2 regions of the Oleiphilus sp. HI0066 genome follow, and region 1 is predicted to be linked to the other one. Evidence: predicted binding sites of a transcription regulator. Region 1 holds the regulator's gene; the other holds the start of a gene.

Region 1 (7,386 bases):
TTAATCTTTAGGCACGACGACACGCTGATTGGGGAAGTGACAGGTAAACGTACTTCCCTGATCAATCCCGCTTTGTACTTCCAAGTTCGCACCATGGTTGATCAACACGTGTTTTACGATGGCAAGCCCTAAACCAGAGCCTCCAGTATTAGAGTTTCGGCTAGGGTCGGCGCGATAGAAACGCTCCGTTAAACGTGGGATATGAATCGGGTCAAAACCACACCCCGTATCCGTCACTGACAAGTGGCAACCACCATGATCTTGCCACCAGCGGATGACGACAGAGCCTTTTGCTGGCGTATATTTCACGGCATTAAACACGATATTTGAAATCGCAGATCGTAATTGATTCTCAACACCAAAAATATTGGCATTTGAAACAATATCGAGCGAAATTTGATGTTCATTATCCGCACTGAACAGCTCTGCATCATGAAGTACGCTCTCGAGCAATGGCACAATCAATACTTCTTTTTCAGCATGAACGCGATCTTGTGCTTCAAATTTCTCTAACACCAATAAGTCATTAATGATCGCTTCCAAGCGATTCGTTTGTCCTTCCATCGACATTAGGGCTCGATGCCATTTTTCAGGAGCCTCTTCACTATCAATCAGCGTTTCGAGATAACCGCGAATCACAGTTAATGGTGTACGTAGCTCATGCGAGACGTTACTGACAAAGTCACGTCGCATTTGTTCTAAATGATGTAGGCGCGTGACGTCTTGCGCCAAGATCAAACGTTCCTGTTTACCGAACAAAGTAATGTGAATACGAATAATGAGATTGGGATCAGTCGGGGATGTGATTTCTAAAGCGTCATCATATTTCTTTGCGTCAAAATAGGCTTTAAATTCAGGATCTCTTACTAAATTTGTAACAAGTTGAGCCTGATCTTTATCATCATCAAAGCCAAATAATCGCGTTGCGGCTTCATTCCACCAATCCATTTGCCCCATTTCGTTGGTCATCACAACGGCATCTTTCAGAGCATTCGCCGAATTACGAACACGCTTAATCATTTTGCTTAAGCGCTTACGTGCCTTTTTATTTTGCAATTGGGTGTAATACAAACCTTCAAAAAGGTCTCCCCATAAACCATAACTTTCAGGCACTTCTTTTGGCTTTTTAGTTGGATAGAGCCAAGCATGTAAACGAAGTGCTTGTCGCACCATCCACAAGCTATAGCTCGCAAAGAACACCAGAAGACTAGGAAGGAGAAGGTCCGTGATTAAGCCGAGTAAAACAGCTAGCACAAATGCCCACACTAAATAGCGGACATGTGCAGACGCGCGTTTATGCATTCGCTTTGCTTCCTTTAAACTCGCACAAAATAGATAAGGCTATATTAGCCAATTAATGCGCCGTTTTGGTAGAAAAACGATAACCGGTACCTCGAACAGTTTGAACTAAGGCTTCATGGCGTTTGCCGATCGCTTTGCGCAAACGACGAATGTGTACATCAACAGTGCGTTCTTCCACATACACATTACCACCCCAAACGAGGTCCAATAGCTGCGCTCGCGTGTAGACGCGATCTTGGTGTGTCATGAAAAACTGCAGGAGTTTATATTCTGTTGGCCCCATCGAAAGCGTTTCACCTTCTGAGCTAACACGGTGACAGACTGGATCGAGCTCTAAGCCATCAATATTAATCGCAGACTCTAACCCTTGTGGATTAGCTCGACGCAGCACCGCTTTTAACCTAGCCACTAACTCACGTGGAGAAAAAGGCTTAGTAATGTAATCATCCGCTCCGACTTCCAAGCCTTGAATCTTATTGTCTTCTTCGACTTTCGCAGTGATCATAATGATTGGAATTTCAGAAGTGCTTTCGTCACGCTTCAAACGTCGGGCAAACTCTACACCGCTCGTTTCCGGCAACATCCAGTCTAATAAGATCATATCGGGGCGATCGTCTAGCACAATGCTGTGAGCGTCACGGGCATTACTCGCTTCAAAACAGGTATACCCTGCCATCTCTAAAGCTACTGCGATCATTTCGCGGATGGATGACTCGTCATCCACAATAAGGATTTTCTTATCTGCCATGTCTTACACTCTCATTATGCTCAATCACATCTGAGCAAATACCTACTCGTCGCGGTATTAGAAAGGAGGTTTGTTACAAGTATATGACAGGAAAAGCGCTTAAACGTTCATCAAGTCGCATAATCAAGTGCGATACCAACAAAAATGGCAAAACCCACCCAGTTATTGTTCAAAAATGCACGTAAACAATCGTCTTTATAACGTAAACGTATCAAATGTTGTTGGTATACCAACAGCACTGACGCGACGACAATGGACAAGAAATAGAAGCTTCCGAGATTTAACTGCTCGCCCAGCAAGCACATCGCAAGCACAAACAACACTTGAAGGCTCGCGATAATCGATCGGTCTGCATTACCGAACAGAATCGCTGTGGATTTCACTCCAATTTTCAGATCATCCTCACGATCCATCATCGCGTAAATTGTGTCGTAAGCGACAGTCCATAACAGCGTTGCTGTAAAAATTATCCAAGCAAGAGCCGGCACCTTTTCGATGACTGCTGCAAATGCCATAGGAATGGACCACGCAAACGCAGCACCAAGAAAGACTTGCGGCAAGAAGGTGTAACGCTTCATGAAAGGATAAATACACGCGAGGGCCAATGCACCAAAGGACCAAACAATCGCACTAGTGTTTAAACAAAGAACCAATAGCAAGGCTGAAAAACATAAGACGACGAAAAATATGATGGCATCTTTTAAACTCAACTCACCAGCAGCTAGAGGCCTAGCTTTAGTGCGCTCAACGTGGCCATCAATATTGCGATCTGCAATATCATTAATCACACAGCCTGCAGCGCGCATTGCGATCGCTCCAGAAACAAATACAAACAAATGAAGCGCTGAAGGCAAACCATCACTCGCAATCCATAAAGCCCACATAGCAGGCCATAACACTAAGAATGTACCAATGGGCTTATCAAACCGCGCCAAGCGCCATAATGCTGCCGGTTTACCTTCGAGTAGACCAGCTTGGGTCAGAACTTCTTTAAATTTATATCTTAGATTCAACATAGCTTAAGAGTGATGAATAACTGAGGTATGAAACTTTTCTGCCACTAGTAAGGGCTTGTTGTGTAAGCGAAACACAGAGCGCCGAGCGTAAGTTGGCTGATTACCCCCAGATGTTCTTGTTAGCTGAATAGCTTCGCGCTTCATTGACCGCGAGGCAAATAAAAATGCTCCCAAAGGTTTTGAGCCCAGGCACTTTAACTGCCGCTCTTTACCAACCAGTGAATGCAATGGAATAACACTTCTAGCACTAACCCAAACCTTGTCGTGGCAAAGTAAATCAACCTCGCGAATCAAAGCGTAGCGCCCTATCGACAGATTCAAAGCTCTTCTCTCACTCATTGTTGGTTTCGCGTATTGCTGCGCCTTTACACGGACTTTAAAACTTCCGTTTGATGCTTGCTGCAATCGCTTTGTTAACGATCCAGCATCGAGTACCCACGATTGCCAAACCCGAGGAATAAAAGAAGAAGGTACACGCCGGTAGGAATGCCAATGAAAATGTTCGGTTTGCAATTTACACCTTGCTGATAGCAGAAGAAATGAGCACATTTTTATGGGCACTCACTAGGTCAGCGCAAAGTATAACGAAGGCCGCTTATATAAACCACGGATCTGATCAGCCATTGAGAGACTCGGAGATATCCGATACATTAGCCGACCATTGAATTCCTTCCAACAGAAACAAAGAGGAACACCATGAAAAAATGGCTTTGTGTAGTATGCGGCCTTATTTACGATGAAGCTGAAGGTTGGCCTGACGACAACATCCCACCAGGTACAAAATGGGAAGATGTGCCAGACGATTGGGAATGTCCTGATTGCGGTGTCGGCAAAGAAGACTTCGAAATGGTAGAAGCTTAATGAGCCAAGCGATCATCATTATTGGTTCTGGAATGGCGGGCTATGCAGTAGCCCGCGAATTTCGAAAACTTAATTCTGAAACTCCTCTGTTAATGATTACCCAAGACGATGGCAGCGCATATTCTAAACCGATGCTGTCAACGGGATTCACCAAAAATAAAGACGCAGAAGCATTAGTAATGTCTAATGCTGTGCAAATGTCAGAACAGTTAAATATGTCAATACGCACACAAACAAGTGTGCAAAATATCGACACTGAAAAACAAACAATCCTCGTTGATAATGAGACGATCGAATACAGCAAGCTCGTATTAGCGACGGGCGCAAGTCCATTCAAACTGAAGTTTGTTAAACCTGAGAGTGACCGCATTTTCTCGATCAATGATCTTGATGATTACCGCGCATTCCGCACAGCTAGCCAAGGCAAAAAGCATGTCGCAATTGTCGGAACAGGTTTGATCGGTTGTGAATACGCGAACGATCTTTTGAATGGCGAATATGAAGTGTCATTGATCGGCTTAAGCCAACATGTTTTAGATACCATGCTGCCGCCAGAAGCATCAGAATGTGTTACAAAAAGCTTGAGTGATGCCGGCGCGAACTTCTACTTTGAGCGAAGCGTTGTTGATATCCAAGAAACTGTTGATGGCGTAATAGTGGAGCTCGACAACGGTGAAAAAATCTCAGCCGATATAGCGATTAGTGCGATTGGTTTAGCACCAAATACTAAGCTGGCTTCTGAGAGCGGCATCGAGACTAATAAAGGCATTACGTGCGATCGTAGTTTGGAAACGTCCGCTAAGAACGTCTACACACTGGGCGATTGTGCAGAAGTCGATGGCATGGTTATGCTCTATGTTTTGCCGATGATGGCATGTGCTCGAGCGCTTGCCAGCACACTCAATGACGAACCGAAGCTTGTGAGTTATGGTGTAATGCCGGTGGCAGTTAAAACACCTGCCTGCCCTGTCGTTGTTCTTCCTGCATCAAATGAAAATGGCACTTGGGATATCGAATCAGACGGGTTCAATACCACAGCGTTGTTTAAGTCGGATCAAGGCGAGCTTCTTGGCTTCGCATTAACCGGCGATGCGACGAAACAAAAGCAGGTTTTAGCAAAGCAAGTTCAAGCTATCCACCCAGAATAATAGTAAGAAGTACATATCTATGAGCGACGTTCTTCAACAGTTGATTGATGTCTTAAAACTGGAACAAATCGACGATTCTCATTTTCAAGGCGCAAGCGAAGATCTAGGTTTTCCTAATGTCTTTGGCGGCCAAGTTTGCGGCCAAGCGATGATGGCAGCCTATCAATCTGTTGAAGATCGCATCGCACATTCTATGCATGGATACTTTCTGCGCGCAGGAGATCCAAACTTACCTATTCAATACGAAGTGCAATCTCTCCGGGATGGTGGCAGTTTTTCTGCTCGTCGCGTAATTGCGCGTCAACATGACAAAGAGATCTTTACCCTTAATGCATCATTTCAAGTTCCTGAAATTGGCTTTGAGCATCAGATTGATATGCCTGCCAGCACAGAACCTGATGTCTTACTTTCTGAACTAGATATGCGCAGGCGCTTTAAACATCTGATCCCAGAAAAGCTTAGAGATCAGTTTACACGCGACCGCCCTATTGAGATTCGCCCCGTTAATCCGGTGAATTATTCAAATCCTGATGTACGTGCACCCTATAAACAAAATTGGTTTCGAGCGGTAGGTGAGCTACCAGATGATCTATACCTGCATCAATGTATTCTGACTTACGCATCGGACTTCGGTTTGCTAGGCACAAGCATGCTTCCTCACGGCGTGAGCTTTGCGCAAAAGGGCATGCAAGTTGCCAGTATTGATCACGCGCTTTGGTTCCATCGTCCATTCCGTGTTGATGATTGGCTTCTCTATGATATGGACAGTCCTAGCGCTTCAAACGGCAGAGGATTCAATCGTGGCAACATTTTCAATCAAAAAGGTGAACTTGTTGCATCAGTTTGCCAAGAAGCACTGATTCGGAAAAAACCACAAAAGCCAGCTTAATCGCTTGCGCTATGGCGAGTTCAGGGCCATGATAAAAGGTAGTATTTAATATCAAAGGAGTATGGCCATGAGCAGTGCTGAAGAAAGCCGTCAAGCCAAGGTAATCAGTGAACTACGAACCTTTATCCGCAAGGTTCTCTCTGATCCGACAATCGCCACAAAATGCATGGAAATCGCGCGTCAACACAAAGGCCAACCAGACTCAGCAAAATTAATCGCTGAAGAAATCAGCGCAAATACCATTGTGCGCATTCCAGAAGAACATAGTGATGCGGATAAAATCTTCCTCGACATTATTAATGAAGTCTTAGACGACGAAGCGGCACTCTACTAACTCAGAAGATGACGCATTTAAAACGGAGCAACACGCTCCGTTTTTTATATCTGTCAGTTTTATCAGCGATGCATCAGATACAAGAACATATCCATCAACTTCAGCAGCAACATTTTCGAGCCTGCATAGCGATAAAAGGCACTGCTGATTGGGTGAAGGAAAGCTATCAAGTCCTAGCTAAAAAACTCCCAGACGGGCAAAGCGCTATTTTGTTGGGGCATGATGCATCTTTACTCCGTAGCGAGCATGATCGATGCATTGCACCCAAGCATTATCGCGAAATACTCGGACAACAAAGCCAAATACTCATTTGGGACTTACGCAAAGAGATTCATCCTGACGCGATCGCAGCAAGTAGTGGTGTTCTCGAAGGCGGCGGACTGCTCTTCGTATTAATCGACGATACGGATAACCAGCTTCAAGCATCCCACTCTCGATTTTTAAATACACTGATAGAAAGCGAAGCAATGCTTGTTATAGATAGTGACAACTTTGATGAAGCACTAACTCAGTTTTATCCCTTCCAAGTTCAATCATCAAACAAACAAGGTATTACACTCAACGAAGAACAGCAGGCCTGCTTGGCAAAAATTGAAAGAGTCGTAAAAGGACATCGCAATCGTCCTCTGATTCTACGAGCCGACCGCGGACGGGGTAAATCGACGACACTAGGTATCGCAGCAGCGCAATTACTCAATAACGCTAAGCTCGAGAACATCATACTCGTTGCTGATCATCCAAATTCCGTTGCGACTTTAATTCAGCATTTTGAACAAAACATCGATCACGCATCTTTGCGCGATAAACTGCGCGTTATACCGAGCGATGTTCTGTTAGAAACTCTCCCCGAAACGCACTTACTCATTATCGATGAAGCAGCCAGCTTTCCGCTCCCTACCCTTCATAGCTTGATTGAGCACTATGCGAGAATCGTTATGGCGAGTACATTGCACGGATATGAAGGCAGTGGTCGCGGCTTTGATTTAAAACTTAATACAATATTTAAGGCAGAACATAAACAAGCTAGCTTTTACTCGCTAGATCAGCCTATACGCTGGGCAAGCGGCGACCCACTAGAACGAGTCATC
Region 2 (7,386 bases), on a different contig from region 1:
GTAGAGTGGTCAAACGAATAAAAGACATTTTAGCAGCAGTCATTTGCTCCTTGATGACATTAGGGTGTTCAGATGAGGGTATCAGAGGGACAGGCAACAAAATTTTCGGCGAAACGTTTACTCATTCTGGTGACAACTTTTATCTAACCAGAGTACTTGATGGTGATACTTTCTCAGTAACTTGGCTTCCTGGCGCTGAATATAAAGGACGAGACATGCCTGTTCGAATAAGAGGGATTGACACGCCCGAAATAAAAGGGAACTGCGCGTATGAAAAAAACGCAGCAAAAAATGCAAAGGAAGCACTAGAAAATTTACTAACCCCTTACGCTCGACTTAGCCCTAAAGGTATCATTCTTTACGATATTGATTATGACAAATACAGCAGACTTCTAGCTAAAGTAGAAGTTATCAACGAATCTAATGAGGAAATTGATATCGCATCGGAAATGCTAAAACAAGGCCATGCTCGACCATATAACGGAGGGAAGCGCCTAGGTTGGTGTCAAGACCTCGCTGAAGACTAAGACGCTTCCGTCTATCACTTACCAAAGGAGAAAACTATCGAAACTACGAGCCTACAGGATTGGCTAACCGTAATCGCAACTGGTCTAGCGGCCTACGCAGCTTTCTGTTCCTATTCGGTTTCTAAGTCCCAGTATAAGTTTCAAAAAAATCTCGCATTAAACCAAGTCAAGATTTCCATGCTTACTGAAACCATTTCGGAACTAAGAACGCTTAAAACTCTTATTTGCCAAGCCACCGGCGAGATTTCCGACAAGCGTTTTAACCTAATTGAACCGCTACTTTTCAAAATTAAGGAGGAGCTACAAAAATTCGACGGTGAAGGCATCATCAAATTAAGCAGCCTCAAGATTAAACATGTAAATTGCATCGGCGATATGATCGACCGCATTCCTAAAAAACATGACTATATTGACGAAGCTGTAGACGCGCTGGAACGAAGCAAAACCACTTTGTTGCTCTAATTTGCCTCTAAGTTCTTAAACTACTCGTTACAAAATATAATTGCTCTAAAGCTCTCCTCCACTCATACTATTGCTGACGATGGAGGTTCAGATGGAAGATAAACGCAAAGCTAATGCACTTAAGGTGCTGAGAAAAAACTACACTATTGTGGGCGATGGCGTTGCGCATCGAAAAATGGACGAAGCCTTTGAAGATAACTCTTCTCTTTTACGGTCAGTAAGAGACCTTATTTCCGCTCGCAATAAGAAAAAAGATTGCAACCAAGAGTCCTCGTATCACCAAGCTTAGGATAGAATCATATGACGGCTGATGGAATAGCCTTTGTCCTCATCGTTGCGTCTTGTGCCGGTTACGTTTTCATATCCACTACATTTAAATTCAAGTATCAGGCCGCTAGAAAGACAGGGCAACACCTTTATCTTATGTCTCTTTCTTGGGGCATATTCTTTTCAATCGTCGCATATTCTTTCGCGCGCCTTATCCAAAACCTGAGTTGCGCTGACTGCCACACTGGACTTTTGTTCGAGCAAAATCTATTTCAATCTCTTCTCCACTTTACAATTTGGCAGGCTCTTATAACTGGCTTGTTTATCGTAGGTCAAAACATCAGAACCGACAGAGCTAGCGCATTGTACGACGTGTTTCAGAAAGACGATCTTAGCAAAACCATCCTAACTTCGATGATCGAAGAAAAACCACTGCAAGTTACTCTAGATAATCGAAAAGCGTATGTAGGCTATGTGCTCGATACAGTTGAGCCAATGACTGAGTCTAGCTATTTAACTATCCTCCCTATGATGAGTGGCTATAGAGACTCGGAAACGTTGGAGCTAACACTCTCTAATGACTATTTTTCGTCAATTGAGGACTTTGAAACAGCAGGCAGAGAAAACCCTGATGACTTCGGTATCGTGTTACCCAGATCCAAAATTGTCTCGTGCCACATCTTTAATCAATTTCTACATAACAACATTACTGACGCCAGAAACAATTCTGAGCAAGGGACTATTCAAGAATGAATTTTAAAGGGAAATCAATTAAGCACTGGCTGTTTATTACGAGCTGGGCTCTCGTACTCTACTTCGAAACTCTTTACTCAACTGAGATGATTAAAGAAATTTTCAACGTTTATATTTCCCATGTTTGGGGCGTGCTAATAGTCACTGTCGGTCTGATATCGCCCATGCACTCAGGTGTCTGGGATGTTAAAGCTTCAGAGCTTAGCTGGAAGAATGCTTTGTTTCCTGTTGCGGTTGTTATTGCCGTAATATTATTGATCTTCGCCTATATATTACTAGGTTTATCCGCTAGCGGGCCATGGTGGTTAATCCTCGTCACTACTATATCGTTCATTGCGGCATGCCTTCTACTGATGACTGCAGAAATCGCAATGCTGTCTCGCAAAGCCTCACTACCTCAAAACGGCATTACTCGTAACTGATGTAAACTGGTGCCATATTTGGTGCCAGTTTAGTTATATATGGCCTTTATTTATTTATAAAACATGTGTTTGATAGCTCTTTTCAGTAGAGGCCCCCGCTACCAAATAAAAAGGGTCGACAATAGTCGGCCTTTTTTTCGCCTATAAAAACATTTATCTCCATCCCTGTCTTATCGGATTAAACCTAAGCTTTGGTGAACTTCGTTCCGTCTTTAGTCGTACTCTTAAGGCTTAGTTTGTTGGAGAACTCGGGTGACAAATCATTCTACGACCATCAATCAACGAGAAATCGCGCACTTCCATCAACTTGCAGAAACCTGGTGGGATGCAGAAGGTCCATTTTGGCCGCTTCATCGATTAAACAGGCTTCGGGTTGACTGGATTGTCGAGCAACTCTGCGCTCAATCCGAAATGGCAAACTCCCTGAAGCCTTTATCTGGTCTATCTGTTTTAGATGTTGGCTGTGGCGGCGGAATATTGAGCGAATCTTTGGCGCGTTTGGGCGCTAGGGTTACAGGCATCGATGTCGTAGAAAAGAATATTGCCATTGCGCAAACACATGCAGAACAACAGCAGCTTGATATTGAATATCGTCTTATTTCAGTTGAAGAGCTACGAAACGAAGGTGTTCAGTACGATGTTGTATTCAACATGGAGGTTGTTGAGCATGTTGCCAATCTTCCCTTGTTTATGGCGTCATGCCATGAACTTGTAAAAGAGGGTGGTGCCACTTTTGTTGCCACCATTAATCGTAATTGGCTAGCTTGGTTTGTGACGGTATTTGGCGCCGAATATGTATTGCGATGGCTTCCAAAAGGAACGCATCATTATTCTATGCTCAGAAAACCTTCTGAGATTGAGGCGTTCCTTAACGCTGACGCTTTCGAGGTAGTTCGCAAAGCTGGTGTGCGCGTTAATCCTGTCAATCGATCGATGTCGATCATTGAATCGCTGGCGATCAACTATATGATTTACGCAGAAAAGCAGCGATGAAACTTAGCTATTTTTCTGCGCTGAACTCTGTACAGGTGTAGCGTCGACCTTCGAATCAGCTTCTGAAATAGAATGTGTCAGGCTTGCTTCTGGTATCTGCTCGTTTTGATTCATTTCTTTTTTGAAATTCTTGACGGCACTGCCCAAATCGCCACCCATATTGCGAAGCTTTTTTGTTCCAAATAGTAAGGCTACGATTGCTAAAATAATCAGTAACTGTGTTGGACTAATCCCCATTTTTCTTACCTACTCGAGTGATTCCAAAGCGACACATCCTATTTTTTAAACATGACATTTTTACTTCAGCGAGATGTATTTTTTTCGACGCGAGTCCGTACTTTGTTGTGGATGAATGCCTGTATTGTTTGCCGCTAAAACGTCATATTTTTTTCAAATAATTGTCACATCACACGGCTAGTTTCTTCGGCGTGAGTTTTTCGCAAACAAGATAAATCCATAAAATTTAGGATGTGATAATGAGTAAAGCGACGTTTGATCCGCGCAAGTTTAACAAGAGTTCCAATGCGCCTTTTTCAGAGGTAATGGAAGCGAATTTTAACCGCAGAGCGGTTTTAAAAGGCGGTGTTGGGGGCATGGCTGCATTAGGCATGCTGTCTACATTTGGTTTGAGTGCTTGTAGCAGTAGCGATAGCCCTTCTGTCGGTGCTGATCAGAGTTCAGTGTCTTTGGGGTTTGAGTCTATTCCAGGTTCTCTCACTGATGCAGTGACCGTTGCTGCGGGTTATACCGCATCGGTACTAGCGCCTTGGGGCACGCCGCTTAACAATACTGCAAATGCTTGGCGTGATGACGGCACGAACACTGCTGAAGACCAAGCGAACTCAGTAGGTATGCACCACGATGGCATGCACTTCTTCCCATTAAACGACGAAGAGACAGATGGCTTGTTGTGTATCAACCACGAATATATCGACCAAAATGCACTTCACCCTGCTGGTGCAACACGTGACGCGATTACCGGTATGCGCACAGATGTTGAAGAAGTACGCAAAGAAATCAACGCACACGGTGTTTCTGTTATCCGTATTCGTTTAACTGGTGATACTTGGTCTGTTGTCGACAATGACTCATATAATCGTCGTTTTACGGGTGCGACAGAAATGCGCATCTCGGGGCCTGTTACTCAAGATCCTTCAGTGCTAGTGACGCCATATTCACAAGCGGGGGACCGTGTTCGTGGAACATTGAATAACTGTGGCAATGGCTATACTCCTTGGGGAACCTATCTCACATGTGAAGAAAACTGGCCTGGTTATTTTGTTAATACCGGTACGCGCAGCACAGCGGATGAACGTCTTGGTGTAGACGATGACGATACGCGCTACGGTTGGGATGATGTAAAAGGTGACGGCTCTGAAGTCGCCGATGAGTTCACGCGTTTTGACGCGACGCCATCTGGCTCAGGTCCAACAACGGATTACCGTAACGAGCCAAATGGCCACGGTTATATTGTTGAAATCGACCCATACGACAACACAAGCATGGCGGTTAAACGCACTGCACTAGGTCGCATTCGTCATGAAGGCTGTGTCTTCGGTAAGTTAACCGTTGGACAACCCGTTGTATTTTATACAGGTCATGATGGGCGCTTTGAATATATGTATAAGTTCGTATCCACCGCACTTTGGGATGCAGCAGATGCATCGCCAAGCGATCGTTTAGCCACAGGTGCGAAGTACATGGATGAGGGCACGCTGTATGTTATGCGCTTTAATGACGACAACACTGGTGAGTGGATCCCTCTAGTATTGAGCACGGCGTTATCAGACAACTATATTGCAGATAACAGCCTAACGGCTGGCTCAACCTTGGGCGATATGTTCTCTTCTCTTGGTGAATTGATTCTTAACACTCCAGGAGCGGCGGATGCCGTGGGCGCAACCCCAATGGACCGTCCAGAATGGTGTGCAGTCGATCCAATTACAGGTAGTGTTTATCTCACTCTCACTAACAATACGCGCCGTGATGCGACAACAGGGACAAACCCAGCTAATCCACGTTTAGACAATAAGTATGGCCATATTCTTCGTTGGGATGAGAGTGCAGAACCAACTGCATTTGAATGGGATATCTTTGTATTTGGCGCACCATCTTCGGGCGTTGATGCAGCGAGCTACAATAATTCTGGTCTGACTGAGATGAATCAGTTCGCAAGCCCTGACGGCCTGTTGTTTGATAACCGCGGCATTATGTGGATTCAAACCGATAATGGTGCAGACGAAGTTGAAAACTATACCAACGACCAAATGCTCGCTGTTATTCCATCTAAGTTACGTGTTGATGGTGAACAGCAGGTGATTTCGGCAGAGAATCAAGATGCATTACGTCGTTTCTTTGTTGGTCCGAATGGTTGTGAAGTGACAGGGCTTGCGATTGCGAGTGATAATTCAAGTTTCTTTGCGAATATTCAGCACCCAGGCAACTGGCCATATGCGGTTGATGCAACAACTGAAACTCCATCAGGTACGAGCATTCGCCCTCGCGCAGCGACAGTTGTATTCCGTAAAACAGACGGTGGTGCAATCGGTGTTTAGTCGGCAATAAGTTTGCCCCTTAAAGCAGCTCCTTCGGGAGCTGTTTTTCTATGCATATAAAATCCATTTTTGATTGCATTCATTTCGAAAAGATTTAATAGAATTAGCTTCTATATTTATCTCCTTCATCAGACGTTTACTGATGAACTTTTAACCTTGTTTTTAAAACCTTCCCAAACAACAAAACTAACGAGAAGTGTAACAAAAACACACAAATCTTGAGCAAATTAAATAATTTGAATTTGTCTAATAATTTCAATGCTTTATAGCGAATAGATTTTATCTTTTCTTGTTTCTACTGTGATATTCATCACGGTTATTTGCCGCCTCCTTGAGACCGCGCGTATCAATACTACTTTCATGAAAAGTTATTTGTAAAAAAACAAAGCTTTAGAGTTTGTCGTTGAATACAACTCGAAATCGAGTTGTGATCTGAATGTTTGGAGAAGAGCGCAATGTCTGATATCCCTAATGACGAAAACAACCCATTAAATGATGCAGTCGAGAACAGCGTAACCCCTGAGGCGAATAGTGAGAATGGGTCTTCGGGCAGTAATAATCAGCAATCAACAACCACTAATACTGCAGCAACTGGTGCTGATACCGTAAATAGTCAGATAACCGAAGCGGAACAAGATCTTAGTGGGTCGAACACTGAGGGCGAGAGCGCAGACGAGGGAGTCGCGTCTGGTGGAGAAGAAGAGGCATCACCAGATGCGGTTCAATCAAGCGACGCGCAATCAAATATTGTCGATTCTCAGTTGGAGTCAGACGAGCCTTCTGATGGTGAGGACGCAGCCGGTTTAAGCGAAGAGGCAACTGCCAACGCGCTTCAGGCAGTTGGTATTCAAAGTGTTGGTGGGAACGACATCGCCGCTGCGCTTCAGAATCCAGATTTTGCTCAAGCCGCGCAAGGCATTGCTCAGGATTTACTCGATTCCAACATTAGCGTAGATGACGCGTTGACGCAGCTCGAAGAGGCTCTTAACGACAACGATCCAGATTCTGAGACGACGACTGAAAGTTTTGATGTGATTGTTGAGGAAGCGACTGACCAAGTTGCAGCTGAAGGTGAAGACTTCGATACAAAAACCGTATCTGAAACATTTCAAATGGATGTTACTAGCGTTAATGATGACCCAGATGTCGGTAGTACTATTGAACTTACTATGCAGGAAGATGACTCGCTACTTGTAACGCAACAAGTGTTGCTGGCAAATTCGTCCGATGTGGATGGTGATACGCTCACGGCGTTGAATCTACAGACAGCCAATCCGGAACTGACGATTACAGATAATGGTGATGGGACGTTCACGCTGACACCGGCTGCAAACTTCAATGGCGATCTCGATATTAGTTTCGATGTATTCGATGGTGAAGCGACAGTCGCAGCCAATATCGATTTGA

What was found. Region 1 encodes PhoB, which activates phosphate uptake and scavenging genes when phosphate is short. Its sites were predicted from a motif close to TGTCATANNNNTGTCANA; they were not measured.
Region 2: the regulator PhoB is predicted to act here: its motif matches at 3,813-3,830, upstream of A3738_RS15990 (PhoX family phosphatase).

Annotation. Positions count from the first base shown of each region.
Region 1 covers NZ_LWFH01001489.1:4,779-12,164, reverse strand. Annotated here, with positions in the region: gene phoR (phosphate regulon sensor histidine kinase PhoR) at 1-1,302, opposite strand; partial or broken gene cysZ (sulfate transporter CysZ) at 1-4, shown strand, start outside; gene phoB (phosphate regulon transcriptional regulator PhoB) at 1,355-2,050, opposite strand; gene ubiA (4-hydroxybenzoate octaprenyltransferase) at 2,161-3,066, opposite strand; gene A3738_RS32725 (chorismate lyase) at 3,070-3,615, opposite strand; gene A3738_RS23090 (rubredoxin) at 3,763-3,927, shown strand; gene A3738_RS23085 (NAD(P)/FAD-dependent oxidoreductase) at 3,927-5,075, shown strand; gene A3738_RS23080 (acyl-CoA thioesterase II) at 5,095-5,964, shown strand; gene A3738_RS23075 (hypothetical protein) at 6,032-6,298, shown strand; gene A3738_RS23070 (GNAT family N-acetyltransferase) at 6,367-7,386, shown strand, end outside.
Region 2 covers NZ_LWFH01001189.1:313-7,698, reverse strand. Annotated here, with positions in the region: gene A3738_RS16025 (thermonuclease family protein) at 6-527, shown strand; gene A3738_RS16020 (hypothetical protein) at 705-989, shown strand; gene A3738_RS16015 (hypothetical protein) at 1,081-1,278, shown strand; gene A3738_RS29985 (hypothetical protein) at 1,620-2,009, shown strand; gene A3738_RS16005 (hypothetical protein) at 2,006-2,431, shown strand; gene ubiG (bifunctional 2-polyprenyl-6-hydroxyphenol methylase/3-demethylubiquinol 3-O-methyltransferase UbiG) at 2,684-3,424, shown strand; gene tatA (twin-arginine translocase TatA/TatE family subunit) at 3,428-3,661, opposite strand; gene A3738_RS15990 (PhoX family phosphatase) at 3,901-5,979, shown strand; partial or broken gene A3738_RS15985 (cadherin-like domain-containing protein) at 6,435-7,386, shown strand, end outside.